Regions from separate parts of the Psychrobacillus sp. Z16_25 genome, predicted to be linked through region 4. Evidence: a T-box and tRNA genes for the amino acid it is inferred to sense, from the RefSeq annotation. Region 4 holds a T-box; the other regions hold tRNA genes.

Region 1 (4,510 bases), on a different contig from region 4:
ACAGAAGCTCGTACGCAGCGTGAATCAAGTAAAGGCAAGGTCACAGGTCGCACAATGGAAATTCAGCGTCTAATCGGACGAGCACTGCGTTCAGTCGTTGACCTGGAATTAATCGGAGAAAAGACTATCTGGATTGACTGTGATGTCATTCAAGCAGATGGAGGGACAAGAACTGCCAGTATCACCGGCGCATTTGTAGCCCTTACGATTGCTTTACATAAGCTATACGTAGAAAAAGAGCTTCCGACATTCCCAGTTCGACAATTCCTAGCGGCGACAAGCGTTGGCGTAGTCGAAGAGATTGGTGTTGTCCTTGATTTAAACTATCAAGAGGACTCAGCTGCTGCAGTTGATATGAATATCATACAAACGGGCAATGGAGAGTTCGTGGAGCTTCAAGGTACAGGAGAGGAAGCGACTTTCTCAAGGAAGGATCTACATGAGCTGTTGGAGTATGGTGAATACGGCATCCAACAATTAATTGAAATACAAAAGGCTGCGTTAGGTGACCTTGCGAATAAAATCGGTGAGGGAGAGAATGCATAATGAAACAAATTATTATCGCAACAAAAAATAAAGGAAAAGCCAAGGATTTTGAAGCATTATTTCATCCACATGGTTATCAAGTATTAACGCTACATGACGTAGCAGAGCATATGGATGTGGAAGAAACAGGTACAACATTTGAAGAAAATGCATTATTAAAAGCGAGAGCTCTAGCAGAGTATTTACAGGCAATCGTCATCGCGGATGACAGTGGTCTTGAGATTGACGCATTAGATGGCCGCCCAGGCGTTTATTCTGCCCGATATGCAGGAGAAGAGAAGAGTGATGAGGCAAACATGCAAAAAGTGTTAGAAGAGCTTCAGGGTGTTCCTGAGAGCGAAAGAACAGCTCGCTTTGTTTGCGCAATTGCAGTTGCCTCTCCATCCATCGAGCCATTTACAGTCCGAGGAACATGTGAAGGCATTATCGCAACTGAGCGAAGAGGGACAAACGGGTTCGGCTATGATCCAATTTTCTTTGTACCTAGTGAAGGGAAAATGATGGCCGAGCTATCTCCTGAGGAAAAAGGTGCTATATCTCACCGTGGAAATGCACTTAAACAGTTATCCTCCAGACTAACAGAATTATTGGGGTGATTGGATGAAAATACTCGTTATTAGCGACACACATGGCGACAAGCGTAGAATGGAGCATGTGATAGCCAACAATCAGGATGTTGACCTAATCATTCATTGTGGTGATAGCGAGCTAGAAGCTGCTTATTTTGACAATAAAGAAATTCAGATTGTACGAGGTAACTGTGATTTTGATGAACATTATCCAGAGGAAAGAATTCTGGAGCTAAATCAGGAGAGATTTTTAGTAGTTCATGGTCATAAGCATAACGTAAAAAGTACGCTAATGCCTCTTTTTTATCGGGCGAAAGAGGTTGAGGCTACGGTTGTATGCTTTGGTCATTCGCATCTATTGGGAGCAGAACTGCAGGACGGAATACTCTTTGTGAACCCAGGCAGCTTAACAAATCCTCGTGGTCGCAAGGAAAAGAGCTATGCCTTGCTTGAAAAGACTGACTCCAACTGGGTCGTTACATTTTACGATGAGGAAAATAAGGAAATAGAAAAAGGTATTTTCTAAATTTCTCAAAATACGATTGACATTCAATAGTTATCATTATATAATAAATTTTGTCTTTCCCATCAGATTTGATAGGAAAGAAAAATGTCTCGGTAGCTCAGCAGGATAGAGCAACGGCCTTCTAAGCCGTCGGTCGGGGGTTCGAATCCCTCCCGGGACGTAATTATTTAGAAAAATTTCACTAACTGAAAAGCGCTTCAAATCCTTCTATGTCAAGGGTTTGGAGCGCTTTTCTTTATTAAAAAAATAATGTCATAAATCTACTGTTACATTTATTTGGAAATTAAGTATATGATCGACCTTGCTAAATGGTAAAATTAGGTATAATCAGTTTAAAAAGTAACCTAACTTTCTATTTAAAAAGGCAGGAGGATAAAATGAGTAAAAAAATTCGAATATTAATTAGAGCTTCCATAATTTTAAATGTCTTATTGATTTCAATAGTAGCTTGGGGATTTAATCAAATGAATTATGTTACAGAACGTGTCCTTGTATTGGATGTCGCCGATAATTTATTTACATTGAACAATAAAATTACACACCAAAGTGATAATGATTGGGCAAATCCAAGTTTGGTTACTGATGAAGTAATTAATACTATAGAAGGTATTTCTCTTAGTATGAATATTGCTGCCACTTCGAATACACTTTCAGATAAAGATTTGGAAATTCTTAGGCAGTTATGGGGTGTTTTGAGTGAATATCGACCTTATCCAATGGACACATTTGATAGTTATAGTAATATATCCGAGCAGGACATTAACGATTTTGAACAATTAGGCCAATTATTAAGTGAAGTTGGAATAGATATCAAAAATGCAAATGAATTTGGTTGGGAGACAGAATCTCTTATAGAAACATTTGAAGAATTAACAGTACAAATAGAAAACCGATAGTATGATGTATGAATCGATAAAGAGTTAAACCTTACCCTAGTGTTCCCTTAAACAAGAGGGATAGGATGATAAATTTTTCCTTATATTGAGTAGTTTCTCAACATTTAGTATTATTAGAATTTAAGAACATTTCAATATTCTATTGACCTATTATGCTAACCTTGTTATTATTCTACTATAATTTTTAAACTGAATAGATACACCTTGTATAATTTCAAGAATATGGCTTGAAAGTTTCTACTAGCTACCATAAATAGCTGTCTACAAGGAATGGGAAATGTATTTAATCTTTATTCCATTTCGTAGATAAGCTTTGGCCAAATAGTGGTCAAAGCTTTTTTTATATCAAGGGAGATTGGACCATCTTTAAATCTAGCATATAGGAGACTACATCATGAGAAACTTTTTTAAATTTACAGAACGGAATACGTCCTATAAGCAGGAAACAATCGCAGGAGTAACGACCTTCCTATCTATCGCTTATATATTAGTCGTAAATCCAATTATTCTTAGCCAATCTGGGATGGATAGTGGGGCAGTATTCACTGCAACTGCCCTTACGGCAATCATCGGAACGCTAATGATGGGATTGCTTGCTAACTTTCCAATTGCCATTGCGCCTAGTATGGGATTGAATTCATTTTTCACTTTTTCTGTTTGCATTGGAATGGGGATAGAATGGCAAGTTGCTTTAACAGGAGTGTTTGTAGCAGGGATTATTTTTATGGTATTAAGTCTACTGAAGATCCGAGAGAAGATTATTAATATTATTCCAATCGATTTAAAATATGCGATAGCTTCTGGGATTGGATTCTTCATCACATTCATTGGCTTAAAAAACGGTGGAATTATTATAGGGAATCCAGATACATTTGTTTCAATCGGGGATTTAAATTCACCAATGACCTTACTTGCAATTCTCGGCCTTGTCATTACAATCGTTCTGTTAGTTCGAGACGTAAAAGGTGGCATTTTCTACGGAATGGTTATCACAACGGTTGTAGGTATGCTTTTCGGATTGATTGAAGTTCCTTCATCCGTTGTTGGGAATATACCGAGCCTTGAACCAACATTTGGTGTCGTCTTTTCCCATTTAGATGATATTTTTACCCCTGAAATACTGACGGTTATTTTCACTTTTTTAATCGTTGCTTTTTTTGACACAGCTGGTGCATTAATCGCACTTACTAGTCAAGCAGGAATGATGAAAGGGAATACTATCCCGAATATCGGAAAGGGATTACTTGCCGATTCTTCTGCTGCAGCAATTGGCGCTGTATTAGGTACATCGACACCGGCTACAAGTATTGAATCTTCTGCGGGTATTGCGGTAGGAGGAAGAACGGGCTTTACGTCTATTATTGTTGCAGCATGTTTTCTGGTTGCTTTATTCTTTTCTCCGCTTGTTGCAGTAATTTCCGTGGAAGTTACATCAGCTGCTTTAATTATTGTCGGTGCATTAATGGCTATGGAAATTAGTAAAATAAATTGGAAAAAGTTAGAGGTCGTCATTCCTTCTTTTTTAACCATTATTATGATGCCTCTGACTTCTAGTGTAGCAATCGGGATTGGACTAGGCTTTGTTCTTTATCCAATTTGTTTAGTAGCACAAAAGCGTTATAAAGAAGTTCATCCAATTATGTATATGCTTTGTTTGTTATTCATTTTGTACTTTGCTTTTATTGTGTAGAAAAGTTGCTACTAGAGAGCAACTATTAAACGGAAAATGCATCAGAACCTTGCAAGAAAAGGTTTTGATGCATTTTTTATTCTCTAATTTTACTTTTGCCATTTCTTTTTGAGCTTATTTCCTAGTAAAAACAAAGCTAAAAGGTACAATGCAATGACCAAAAGAGAGTGCCAGTTTCCTGTTGCCATTTGATGACCTGCCAATGAAAACCCTAAAATGGTCGGGAGTTTTCCTAAAAAGGTAGCGGCGATAAAGGGAAACAGTCGGACATTCGAGATGCCAG
Region 2 (4,510 bases), on a different contig from region 4:
AATATACTCCCTTTATAAAACACACAGTGATGCATTAGTAGAATTAATGAATAAATTCGATTTAAATGCAAAGACCATTGAACGTAAAAAGGGTTTTGTGGCATATTTAAAGGAAGCGGAGAAAATATCTGACTTTTTAAGCATAGCAGGTGCCCACCAAGCCTTGTTAAAATTCGAGGATGTTCGTATAATTCGAGATATGCGAAACAGTGTAAATCGATTGGTCAATTGCGAAACAGCCAATTTGAATAAAACCATCAGTGCCGCTATTCGCCAAGTAGAAAATATTCGATTCATCGAAAATACCATTGGGCTTGACCAATTACCTGAGAAATTAAGGGAAATTGCCCGCCTCCGAGTGGAATACCAAGACGTCACCCTCAAAGAGCTGGGAGACATGGTATCTACCGGAAGTGTCAGTAAATCTGGTATCAACCATCGTTTAAGAAAGCTAGATGAAATTGCAGATGCTCTTCGAAGAGGAGAAACCATTTAGAGAAAGAGGCTGATAAAATAATGACAGAGCAACAAGTCGAAGTAAAATTACAATCTGGTTTACAAGCAAGACAAGCAGCATTATTCGTACAGGAGGCTAACCGTCACATCGCAGACGTCTACCTTGAAAAAGACGACAAAAAAGTGAACGCGAAAAGCATCATGGGCATCATGAGCCTTGCAATCGGCAAAGGCGCAATCATCACCCTAAGCGCAGAAGGCTCCGACGAACAAGAAGCTGTAGCAACACTTGCAAAATTCATCTCAAACGAAGAATAACCTTGCTGCCCTAAGACTAGGGCAGCTTTTTTGTTATCGAATGAAGAGAACCGCTCACTTCATCGCAAGATGCGAGAGTTTAATCGCAAAGACTCCTCCTATAATCGCAAGATCCACCAGGCTAATCGCAAGATCCCAGTGCCCGCTCACTTCATCGCAAGATCCGAGCGCTTAAACGCAAAGACCGACCTCGCAATCGCAAAGACTCCTCCTATAATCGCAAGATCCACCAGGCTAATCACAAGATCCCCGTGCCCGCTCACTTCATCGCAAGATCCAAGAGTATAATCGCAAAAATCCACCATCAAATCACACCCCCCACAAACCCGACATCCACAAACGCACCACACAATAAAAAAATCCAAGGGAGTATCTCATCCCTTGGATCTGAATAAATTATTTTTTTAAGTCGCTGCGCTCTAGAATTTGGTCGATGATACCGTATTCTTTTGCACGCTCTGCAGTCATGAAATTGTCGCGGTCTGTGTCTCTAGAAACGACCTCCATTGGTTGACCAGTGCGGTCGGACATGATTTGGTTTAATTTATCGCGTAAGAACAAGATACGTTTAGCCGCAATCTCGATTTCTGTAGCTTGACCTTGAGCGCCGCCAAGTGGTTGGTGAATCATTACCTCTGCGTTTGGAAGAGCGTAACGTTTTCCTTTAGCACCAGCAGTTAATAGGAAAGCTCCCATGGAAGCGGCCATTCCGATACAAATTGTTTGTACGTCAGGCTTGATGAATTGCATCGTATCGTAAATTGCCATACCAGCAGTAATGCTTCCGCCAGGGCTATTGATATAAAGGGAGATGTCTTTTTCTGGATCCTCTGCTTCTAGGAATAATAACTGAGCAACAATGGAGTTAGCCACGTTGTCATCGATTGCGCTTCCTAATAGGATAATACGGTCTTTTAATAATCGAGAGTAGATGTCATATGCACGTTCTCCACGATTCGTTTGCTCGATAACTGTTGGTATTAAATTCATTCTGTATTGCCTCCTTAAAGGTGGTTTTGAGATTTTCTTGCTAAGTTATTCCTCAGCTGTAACTTTATCATACACATTATGGTCAAGGAAGGTCAAATATTACGCTTCAAAAAGTTCACTTGAATTAATTCCTATACATTTGTATAATAGTAAAGTCGCTTGCCCTCGTAGTTTAATGGATATGACACAAGATTCCGGTTCTTGGGATGGGGGTTCGATTCCCTCCGAGGGCGTTTATTTGAAACAGATTAGCCACCTTTCCAGCTTACTAGCTTTGAAGGTGTTTTTTATTTTATTTCCAAATTAATAAAAACAACACGTTAGCCAAAATTTGGTTAGCGTGTTTTTGCTTACCCTACTATACTACCCATTCCTTGCCAATTTTTATCCCTTTCTTTTAATTATTTTGGTAAAATAATGCGTCCAAAGTTTTCTGCTTTGTCTGGTATAATGATTAACTGCAACTAGAATATACAGATAGGGTGGTTTAAGAAAGTGAAAAGAATAGTAATGATGCTTTTATCTATCCTGCTTGTTCTGGGGTTATTCCCAAAAGAACAGGCTTTTGCTGCGTCCTTTACTGACGTGACAAACTACCAGGATGAGATCAACTACTTAGTTTCGAAAAAGGTTATTACTGGCTATCCGGATGGAACGTTTAAGCCAACCAATAATTTAACAAGAATGCATGCTGTCACAATGATTTTACGTGAAAAGGGAATCACAGATTTTACAGCGCCAGACCCTGGTTTTACGGATATAAAGCCTGGCATGAAAGGATATCAAGAGGTAGCGAAAGCAGTGCAGCTTGGTTTTATTTCAGGGAAAACTGCTGCAAACGGAACGAAGTATTTTGATCCGCAAGGGACTCTAACAAGAGGACAAATGGCGAAAATCCTAGTTTTAGGATATGATCTTCCTTCTAATAACTCCTATTCTTTTACAGATGTGACTACTGATAATGGCTTTAAAAGCTTTATTAGTACACTAGCTAGCGAAAATATTACAACAGGGTATTTAGATGGCACCTTTAAGCCAAATGGGAAAATTACTCGTCAGCATTTCGCTGTCTTTATGGCCCGACTATTAGATGATAGCTTCAAGCCTATGCCAAATATGTATGCTCATTTTATTGATGTTGGGCAAGGTGATTCTATCCTTCTTCAAACGCCAAATAATAAAACCATGCTAATTGATGGTGGTACAAAAGCAGGTGGCGATAAGGTTGTCAGCTTTCTAAATTCAAGAGGCATTACAAAGCTTGACTATGTGGTAGCTACTCATCCAGATGCGGACCATATAGGTGGATTGATCCCTGTATTAGATAACTTCAAGGTTTCTAATTTTATTGATTCCGGAAAAGCGCATACTACACAGACTTACTACAATTTATTACAATTAGTGGATACGAAAAATATCCCGTACACGATTGCAACAACTGGCCAGAAAATTAACCTGGATTCCTCTATAACTGTCCAGGTGCTTCATGCAAATAAAAATGCATCTGAACCCAATGATGCTTCCATCGTATTAAAGGTTACGTATAATGGTGTATCCTTCCTGTTAATGGGAGACGCTGACACTAATATAGAAGCTTCCATAATGGCTAACTATAATGTGAAAGCAACAGTTCTTAAGGCTGGTCATCACGGTTCTAATAGTAGCAGCTCTGCGAAGTTTATAAGCAATGTGAAACCTCTCTCTACGATTCTAAGCTATGGGAAGGAGAACACTTATGGGCATCCTCATGCAGATGTAGTTACGAGATTAAAGAATGTCGGCTCTAAAATTTATTCTACGGCTGCATCTGGAAACATTACGGTTACAACAAATGGAACAACTCATGGCGTCTCAGCGAAAGCTTGGACTGGTACTGGATCGGGAAGTGGCACAGGAACAGGAAGTGGTTCCGGCACGGGTGGAACAACAACACCCTCTACTTCAACGGCTGTGAAGATTGTAAGTAAGGATCTAAGTGCAGAAATCGTTGGAATTAAAAATACTGGCACGAAAAGCGTGAACCTGAAAGGGTGGACACTGGTTTCGGTAGAGGGTAACCAAAAGTTTACCTTCCCGGATTACACGTTAGGAGCAGGTAAAACGGTTTACGTAACAAGCGGCCCTAATGCCAAAACTGGTACAGGCTACATTAAATGGACTGGCTCTTCTATCTGGAATAACAGTGGAGACGCTGCGAAACTATTAGATGCTAACGGTAAGCTAGTGAGTGAAATGAAATAATAACGAGACTGTAGGTGAACTTCCTGTTCGCCTGCAGTTTTTTTGTTAGACAGGGTAGGGATTAAATGGTTGAAGGGCATTGGCTAAGATGCTGATGAATAGGTGATGCTGCTTGAGGGAATAGCTACTGGTGATGAAGGTGATTCGACTGATTTTCGGCTTACTCTCGGATGGCCGAGGTTTATTCTCGGTTGGCACCAGTCGATGAAGATCTTTTCCTAACGTGAGATCCGATTTTCAGCTTACTCTCGGATAGCGGCGGTTTACTCTCATTCATAGATACATTATTCTCGCTCAGGGTAAGTTTACTCTCGGATAAGGTCCCTTTACTCTCATTCAGCCCATTTATTCTCGTTCGGCGGGCGATTACTCTCACGTGGCCACCATTTACTCTCGGTCGGCGCCAGCCGATGAAGCCCTTCTCCGAAAGTGAGCTCCGATTTTCAGCTTACTCTCGGATAGCGGTGGTTTATTCTCATTCATAGATACTTTATTCTCGCTCAGG
Region 3 (4,510 bases), on a different contig from region 4:
GTGTTGTTGGCGGTTTGATTGTTGGGGATGCGGCAATTCGAGCAGGTTTAACAAGTCCAGCTATGATTGTGATTCTTGCTATTTCTACTATTTCTACCTTTACTTTGGTAAATCAATCTTTGGTAACTGCAGTAAGTATTATTCGCATAATGTTTATTCTAGTTACGTCACTCTTGGGATTGTTTGGATTTTTTGTTTGTCTGTATGCGTTAATTTTATATTTATCGAATATACGAATTTTTGGGGTTCCATTTATGAATATAGGAACCGATCTTAGCTTTTCTACTATGAAAAAAACCCTATTAAGGCTAAGCCCTAAAAATTATATGAAGAGACCAAGCAACTTAGATACACAAGATAAGAACAGGGGAGAAGATGACAATGCAAACTAGAATAATAAAGCTTTGTATACTGTTAGCTTTTCTTCCGTTGTTGTCTAGCTGCTGGGATGCTAATGAACCAAATAGAATGCGCTATATTTATGGAATTGGAGTAGATTATAAAGATGGAAAATACGAACTGTATACTCAAATACTAGATTTTGTAAATATTGCAAAGACCGAATCTCCCCAACAGGATGCTTTACAGGTAGAGGTAACGAAGGGGACGGGGGATACAATAGAAGAGGCAATTTTTGATGTATACCATTCAATAGATTTAAAAATATTCTGGGGGCATATGACCTATATGGTGTTTTCGGAGGAGGCGTTAAAGGAAGGAAGGGCAGATAATGTCATTAATTCATTTATTCGTAATAGAGATACAAGATATCAGGCATGGATTTATGCAACATCAGATCCTGTGGAAGATATTTTGCTTTTAAATCCTTTGTTTAATAATGCAATGACTAGATTACGGCTTGTTGATCCTATGAGCTCTTACAAACAAGAATCATTTATCGAGCCTATGAATTTACGCAAATTAATCATTAATTTAAATGAGCCCTCTCATGAAGTGAACATCCCCTATATCACCATGAAGGATTGGAAGACAGAGAAAGGCGAAGACCAGCTACCAGAAGTAGCCGGTGTTGCAACCATTAGCTCAAAGGAACTAAAAGGTATTATTAAGGATGACAAAGTTCGCGGTCTTCAATGGATGACAAAAGAAACCATACGTGGAGAGGTGACGCATAAAAGAGAAGAAGAGGGAGACTATATCGCTGCAATGGTGGATAACCTTAAAATTAAAGTAAAACCATTTGAGGAACAAGGACAAGTATATTTTGATATAAAACTAAATATGAATGTTCTACTAGGCAGTTTTGAAGGCAAGATTTCTGCCGATGAAGTGAAAAAGAATGTAAAAGAACAATTAAAGTACGAAATTAAAGAGACATATAAAGAAAGCCTAAAGCATGATATAGATATTTATCGACTATCAGAATATGTCTATCGACATGAGCTTGATATGTGGAGGAAATATCAAAAGGATGGAAAGGTAGAACTGACAGAGGACTCCATTCGCTCTCTTACGATAGAAATCAATAAAGTTTACAGTGGTAGAAAGAAATTTAAAGCTACAATTGAAAAATAATAAAAAACGATATTGACTTTTATTAAAAAGTGCCAGATAATATATATTGTCTTTCATTTCTTTAAAGAAACGAAAAACAATTGTCTCGGTAGCTCAGCAGGATAGAGCAACGGCCTTCTAAGCCGTCGGTCGGGGGTTCGAATCCCTCCCGGGACGTCATAGGAAAAATACCCAAACTTTTGTAAGTAGTGGTTTGGGGATGATAAGAGGTACTCCCACAATGGTAGGATTGTGTGGGAGTATCTTTTTTGAGTTTTGGAAAAAACTATTGGTTTTTGTCATAGATTCTAAGCTAGTTAAAATTTATCAATCAAATTTTTAGCTTTAGTAGTAAACAATAACTGGTTCGTAGCAGCGTCCGCGACTCCAGCAGGTGCAGGGTGGTGAGCAAGACAGTACAGACGTACGCGCAAGCGTTGGGTGCTGGCTTGCCTTGTGGAGGGAAAATTAAGAACGTTACATCGTGTGACAACGTTTTCCTGACCAACATCCTGTTGGCCTCCACTCCAAGCGTTCGATGCAGCGGAGAACCTAAGCGGAAAGCTATTACAATTCTTATCAATAACTAAGAATTATAATTGCTTTTCACTCGTTTTGTTCTTCATCATCTTATTTTATTTTACAAGAAAGCCTTGAGTTTTGAAAAGTTGCTAAAAGCGAGGAAGTCGATTATTCACTTCCTCGCTTTTTTTATATGAATTTTCATTTATGTCTATAGTTTTTCCCATACCTAATCAAAAGGATGATTACGCCTATATTGGGAAGGGGTCATACCAGTTATTTTCTTAAATACTCTACTGAAATAATTTACATCGTTGAACCCGACTATAAAAGCAATTTCTGTGATACTGGTAGAGTTAGTTTGTAAATAAACCTTTGCGGCTTCAATTCGATGTTGATTAATGAAATCAATCAAGCTCATTCCGGTATCTTCTTTAAACTTTCGTGAAAGGTGGGAGTCGTTCACGTGAATGGTTTCTGCAATTCCCTGTAGAGTAAGAGGGCTTTCGAGGTGTAATTTGATGTAATTAACAGCTTTCTGGACAATAGCACTGTATTTTCTGGTTGAATGTTCACTTACAAGATCACAATATTCTATCACCATCTTCTTCTTTAGATCCTTCAGATATGGTAAATTATTCGCTCTTTCAATTAAAATAGCAAATTTCTCAGAAATATTGTGTATATAAATTGGATGTACTCCACCGTTCTGAGCTGCAATTCTACATAAGGTATTCATCACAACTAATAAATTTTTAAAGCCTCTGAGAGGGCTTTCTGGTAATCGTTTATCTAATTGCGTATAACTTAGTTCGTTTATTAGTTTCCTTAACTCCTCTTTATTGCCTCTAGATATAGCTTCCATTAATATTTTTTCATTTTTATAACGCAGTTCGATAATATCAACGCTTTTTACAATATCTTCTTTTAGTTTTCCCTTATTTTTCACTGGATGTAAGGAACTAGAGGTAATTAGCTGAGAAGGAAGGTATGTATGATTAACTAAATTCACAAGGGTTGCACCAATACTGCTAGCAGTACCACTACTCACAATTGGGAGTGATTTATAAAACTCCTTTAATGAGTTATGTTCGCTTACCGGTAAATTATTATAAGATATTACACTGCTAACATAGTAGTCGTTAGGAACTGTAGCCACAAAGGGTCCTACAATAATCCCTCCATACAATAAATTATTTCTCCATATCCCCACACTTATATAATCAAGTCCATAAGTGTTTGTGTGATAGTAATAAGCCGTGGGGGGGTGCTTCTCAAGCGTTTCGGTAATCTTGAAATATTTTACATCGTTTTTTTGTAAGCTCGCGGGCATAGTAAGTCTATCTAATTGAAATAGTATATTTTCCTCTTGATCGATTAGTTTCACATCAAGTTTTGTCAACGAAAAGATTATATTGCATATTCGAAAGAAATCTTCATATTTAAAGGATTGGTCCATCCTTTTATCACCTCTTCCATGTTTACTTCCTAATTATTATGTCCCAATCTGTACAAAATACGCATAATATGTGCTAAAAGATGCAAGATAATACGATAAAAAATAAATGCTTGAGTAATACAATATAAACTGTTAAACGCACATTTTACAAGTTGAAATTTATTTTTAATGGAATGTAAGCGCTACCTTCATCAGTTTACATACTGATTAAATCTTACTTTCGATACTTGTTCTATGAGTTTTTAGCGCTACCTCAAGTCTTAATACTATACAAGGAGTAAAAAGAATGAGAAAAATTTTTAATTTGAACACTGCTTGGAAGTTTAGCAAACAAGATGTAGAAAGTGCTTCAGCTAAAACATTTAACGATCAAGATTGGGAAAATGTAAGCGTTCCACACACATGGAATGCAATAGACGGAGCAAATGGGTTTGATTTTTACAAAGGTGCTTGCTGGTACCGTAAAGAATTTTTGGTAGACACTTTGGCCTCTGGAAATAAGGTATTTATTGAATTCAACGGAAGTAATAGTGTGACGGACGTCTATGTAAATGGACAACACATGGGTCAACACCGTGGCGGTTATTCTACATTCCGTTTTGATATTACGGATGTCATTGAATTTGGCAAGCCTAATACGCTTGCAGTAAAAGTGGATAACACAGTTGTAGAGGATGTTTATCCGCAAATGGCTGACTTCACATTCTTTGGAGGAATTTACCGAGATGTGAACCTTGTAATTGCTAATCCAGTTCATTTTGATTTAATGGATTACGGCTCTCAAGGTGTTTATATTGTACAAGATGAAGTGAACGAAGAAAAAGCATCTCTTACGATTAAATCTAAATTAGTGAATGATTTGGAAGAAGAGAAGAAAGTACGTGTGTGGATAGACTTATTAGATTCTGAAGGCAATAAGGTTGCATACGCAGCAAAAGAGGTAGTTTTATCTGCTGGAGAAAACCAAGAAGTTCACATGCCAGCTACAATTGAAAATCCTATATTATGGGATGG
Region 4 (4,510 bases):
TCGTTTAACAAGAGAGCTTTAATGGAGTAGGTGAAGTATCTCTCTTAACTCTCCAGCCGGAATTTGACCTGGTGCTGATATTTGTAAGCCCGCCCCGAAGGTAGCAGCTGAACCAAACACTTCTCCTGCAAGGCGACTAATAATTCCATCCTTGCTCATGGACATGGTGATAATTGGTCGGTCTGCGTGCTTCGCAGACATGATATAGGTTGCTTCTAATAACGCTAGTACGTCTAATGGGCTCTGTGGCATTACTGCTATTTTGGGAATACTCGCTCCAAGCTCTTGCATTTTAAGAAGACGCTCTATTATTACTTCTTTAGAAGGAGTTCCTTCAAAATCATGGTTAGACATAACTATTGGGATCCCTTTCTTTTGAGCTGCTTCTACAATCCTACTAACGCAGGAGGAAAATAGCTCGACATCTAGGAGGTCAACATAGTTACTTTTTATTGCTTCATTCAGTAATTCCTCATAATAACTATCCTCGATTATTTTATTTCCCCCTTCGCGGTGAGTCCGAAAGGTAAATAGTAATGGGATAGACGAAAGCTCTTTGGTAATAAAGGAAAGGGCTTTTTTCATTTCCTCGATATCCTCTATTCCTTCTAGCATATCAGCCCGCCATTCCACGATGTCAGGATTGGCTTTTTTTACTTCAGATATTTCCTTTATTAGTTGTTCGATGTTTTCTCCCACAAGAGGAATAATGATTTTAGGTAAGCCTTCCCCTATCTTTATATTTTTAATAGAAATAATTTTCATAAAAAACACTCCCATCGAACTAGTTATATGTTATATTATCATATAAAAATCAAAAGGGGATGTAAGGGTGGAATTTAAACGTTATGAAAGGGCAGAGGAATTTGCACAAGTGGTAACACCATTTTTGTTAGAAAACGAAGATAAGTTCAGTTTGTTTTTCGGGGTATTAGAAAGAATAAAAGAGGGCTTTTATCAAAATCCATACATGGCAACTATTGAAGAGGACGGAGAGCTACTAGCTTTATTTCAAATGACACCTCCTCATCCGTTAAATATCATTTTCACTTTAGAGAACAAGCTAGATGAATGCATCGAGTTGAGTATCAAAGAGTTACTCAAAGAAAATATACATATCGAGTCTATTATTAGTGTGAAGGAATGGGCAACGCGCTTTGCAGAAAAGTGGAAGGAAAAAACAGGAGAAGGAACAACGTTGTTAATGGACCAAGGACTTTACCGTTTAGATATGATTGATAAAACGCTAGAGCATAGTCCAGGCTCATGGAGATACGCTACCCATACGGACGCTCCACTCATAGAAAAATGGTATGCAGAATTCGAGGGAGATACCGGATTAGAGAAAACAGAATCAGTTGAGATAGCAAAGCGTGTAAAGCTCATGCTTGATCAACAGGAGGCATTCCTTTGGGAAGATAAAGGGAAAGTAGTATCCATGATGAAAAAGGCAAGGCCCACGACAAACGGGGTGACCGTATCCCTTGTTTATACACCAAGGGAGGAGCGCAGAAAGGGTTATGCAAGAACACTAGTGGCTGCTGTCAGTAAAGAGCTGCTCAAGAATTTTCGCTTCTGTGTACTTTATACAGATATGTTGAATCCGACGTCGAATAAAATATATCAGGAGATTGGATACTATAAGCTAACTGACTCCATCCACTTACAATTTAATAAATAAGAGGACTTTCTCTATTGACAAAATTTAGTGCAATTATTAATATAATGAAAATAACAAAAATTCGATGAAAAAGAGAGTAGCCTACTACAAAAGGAAAGCGAGTCAGGGATGGTGTAAGCCTGATGCTGGAGTAGAAGGGGAAACGCACTTTGGAGAAGCTTTTTGAACGTGAGTAGAAAAGATCGGGGAAGGCACCTCGTTAACAACAGAAAGAGGTCACAGTTAGTGGCAACTAGAGTGGTACCACGGGAATTTATGCTCTCGTCTCTTCATAGAGACGAGGGCTTTTTTATTTATAAATGGAGGGGTCATTGTATGTTTACAGAAATAGCAGAGGAAATCAAAAAGGCACTTTCTCACCAGTTAGAGTTAGAGGAGATTGAGAAATTGTTAGAAAAGCCGAAGTACGCAGATATGGGTGATATCTCTTTTCCGTGCTTTACACTAGCAAAGAAATTTAGAAAATCCCCACAAATCATTGCGGAGGAGCTAGCTGGTAACATAAGCAATGCAAGTGTTAAAAAGGTAGAGGTAGTAGGGGCATATGTGAATATCTTTTTAAATCAATAGTCTGTAGCTGCTAACGTGTTAGAGAAAATTATAGATATGCAGGAATCGTACGGTCAATATTCGAAGAGAGAAGAAACAATCGTCATTGATCTCTCTTCCCCTAATATTGCAAAGCCTTTTCATATGGGGCATTTACGTTCTACGGTCATAGGAAATGCCCTCGCGAATATAGCGGAAAAGAATGGATATGAGGTTGTCCGTATTAATCATTTGGGTGATTGGGGAACACAGTTTGGAAAGTTAATAGTCGCGTACAAGCGATGGGGAAACAAAGAAAAAATAGAAGCATCCCCGATTCAAGAGCTGTTAAAAATTTATGTTCATTTTCATGAAGCAGCAGAGCAGGATGACACATTACTTGAAGAGGCAAGAGCTGCCTTTAAGCGACTAGAGGAGGGGGATGAGGAGGCACTTTCCCTATGGAAATGGTTTCGAGAGGTTTCCTTGCACGAATTCCAACAAATATACGATTTACTTGGTATCTCCTTTGATTCATTGAATGGCGAGGCATTTTATAACGATAAAATGGGAGTAGTAGTAGATGAGCTTCAGCAGAAGGGTTTACTAGTTGAGTCTGAAGGAGCGATGGTGGTAGAGCTAAAGAACATGCCGCCGTGTCTAGTGACTAAGACAGACGGCTCCACTCTTTACGCAACACGTGACTTGGCAGCAGCACTTTATCGTCAGCAGGAGTATGCTTTCAGCAAGGCGTTCTATGTGGTGGGAAATGAACAAAGTCTACATTTTAAACAGCTTTTCTCCGTTCTAGAGAAGATGGGATATGATTGGGCAAAGGAAATGAAGCACGTTCCCTTTGGATTAATTTTAAAGGATGGTAAAAAGCTATCTACACGTAAAGGGAAGATTATTTTTCTCAAGGATGTGTTAGAAGAAGCTATCCAAGCAGCCAAGCAAAATATAGAAGCGAAGAACCCTAGCCTTTTAAATAAGCATGAAGTGGCAAAAGCAGTAGGTGTGGGAGCAGTTATATTCCATGACTTAAAAAATGACCGAATGAATGACGTGGAGTTTTCTCTGGAGCAGATGCTGAGCTTTGAAGGGGAAACAGGACCTTATTTACAATATACACATGCTCGTATTTGTTCGTTGCTTAAAAAGGGGAGCTTTGATATTTCTCAGCCATCTGTAAATGGCTTAGAGGAGGAGGCATGGGAAACAGTAAAGGCACTTCAGGAGTTTCAAACGGTCGTAGGGAAGGCTTTTGACCATGCAGATCCCTCGCAAATTGCAAAGTATGCGTTAGGGCTAGCTCGTCATTTTAATAAATTTTACGCAAACACGAAGGTGTTAGTGGAGGATGGATTTAAAAATGCAAAGTTGACGCTATGCCATGCTGTTGCTGTAGTACTGAAGGAATGCTTACGGTTATTAGGAATGGAGGCACCAGTGGAAATGTAAGGTCTTTAAGAAGAAAGAACAGCATGGAAGAATCCTTGCTGTTCTAATATCTAGTATGTGATTATTTTAATTTAACATCAACTGTATCCATTTCAAATTCTTTGTATGTTTCCCCTGTTGATTTATTGCTCAATACAACGAAAAGTTTCATTGTTAACTCACTAGCAGAGGGATGTAGCTTTTCTAGCACAGAGCTCCAGTTAGTCTCCCAGGTAGAGGAACCATATCCAACTCCATCGGTAGTCGCATACTTATTCCCTAAGTCGTCTGTCACTTCCATAGAGACTATTACATGAAGTGGTATTGCTTTCAGCTCTTGAGAAACCGTATGCGAATAGTTAACTAAAAAAGAATTAGGAGCAATAGTAATTTTATCAACTGAAACGGTAACACCTTCCTTTGTGACCTGCTGTCCTACAGGGAGGACTTCAATAGCTTCTGTTTTATCCAATGAAAAAGCAAAGTTCCAATTACCTCTAGTGCTTTCTTCCGTTGTTAGGTTAGGGATGATAGATTTTATGTTCCACTCTACATTTATTGATTCGGCAGGCAAATCGATTGGTGTAGTTGCAATCCCGATGTATTTGTTCCCTTCTGTTCGAACAATTTTATGACTTCCGTTATTTTCGTTATTTTCAATACTAGGAACCGAAGCGATAAATAGTGATTCCCCCATATATTTATTAGTTTCAATTGTGTAGGTAACGGAAAGAGCATCTCCATCATACACGGCGTCGTCAACAGTTACTTTAATTCCATTACTTTCGATTGTTTGCTGGATACTATTTAGACTTTCTTCATATTCTAAATAAAAATTGTTGTTCGTAAAATCTTGGAAAT

What was found. The T-box of region 4 lies ahead of argS (arginine--tRNA ligase). A T-box ahead of a tRNA ligase gene usually reads a tRNA of that ligase, here a tRNA-Arg.
Region 1: it encodes a tRNA-Arg, which carries the amino acid that the T-box ahead of argS (arginine--tRNA ligase) is inferred to sense. The anticodon was not compared.
Region 2: it encodes a tRNA-Arg, which carries the amino acid that the T-box ahead of argS (arginine--tRNA ligase) is inferred to sense. The anticodon was not compared.
Region 3: it encodes a tRNA-Arg, which carries the amino acid that the T-box ahead of argS (arginine--tRNA ligase) is inferred to sense. The anticodon was not compared.

The regions. Positions count from the first base shown of each region.
Region 1 covers NZ_JBXEOV010000009.1:39,748-44,257, reverse strand. Annotated here, with positions in the region: gene rph (ribonuclease PH) at 1-546, shown strand, start outside; gene AC1VU3_RS10855 (XTP/dITP diphosphatase) at 546-1,142, shown strand; gene AC1VU3_RS10850 (metallophosphoesterase family protein) at 1,147-1,641, shown strand; tRNA gene AC1VU3_RS10845 (tRNA-Arg) at 1,728-1,801, shown strand; gene AC1VU3_RS10840 (hypothetical protein) at 2,019-2,537, shown strand; purine riboswitch at 2,722-2,821, shown strand; gene AC1VU3_RS10835 (NCS2 family permease) at 2,932-4,227, shown strand; gene AC1VU3_RS10830 (TVP38/TMEM64 family protein) at 4,317-4,510, opposite strand, start outside.
Region 2 covers NZ_JBXEOV010000027.1:253-4,762, reverse strand. Annotated here, with positions in the region: gene whiA (DNA-binding protein WhiA) at 1-496, shown strand, start outside; gene AC1VU3_RS16780 (HPr family phosphocarrier protein) at 517-774, shown strand; gene AC1VU3_RS16775 (hypothetical protein) at 921-1,079, opposite strand; gene clpP (ATP-dependent Clp endopeptidase proteolytic subunit ClpP) at 1,171-1,764, opposite strand; tRNA gene AC1VU3_RS16765 (tRNA-Arg) at 1,926-1,997, shown strand; gene AC1VU3_RS16760 (S-layer homology domain-containing protein) at 2,260-4,005, shown strand.
Region 3 covers NZ_JBXEOV010000009.1:17,618-22,127, reverse strand. Annotated here, with positions in the region: gene AC1VU3_RS10760 (spore germination protein) at 1-392, shown strand, start outside; gene AC1VU3_RS10755 (Ger(x)C family spore germination protein) at 382-1,536, shown strand; tRNA gene AC1VU3_RS10750 (tRNA-Arg) at 1,619-1,692, shown strand; gene AC1VU3_RS10745 (AraC family transcriptional regulator) at 2,267-3,496, opposite strand; gene AC1VU3_RS10740 (glycoside hydrolase family 2 protein) at 3,783-4,510, shown strand, end outside.
Region 4 covers NZ_JBXEOV010000006.1:37,867-42,376, forward strand. Annotated here, with positions in the region: gene AC1VU3_RS08285 (N-acetyltransferase family protein) at 1-22, shown strand, start outside; gene aroD (type I 3-dehydroquinate dehydratase) at 19-765, opposite strand; gene AC1VU3_RS08295 (GNAT family N-acetyltransferase) at 833-1,681, shown strand; T-box leader at 1,737-1,953, shown strand; partial or broken gene argS (arginine--tRNA ligase) at 1,997-3,670, shown strand; gene AC1VU3_RS08305 (DUF4179 domain-containing protein) at 3,732-4,510, opposite strand, start outside.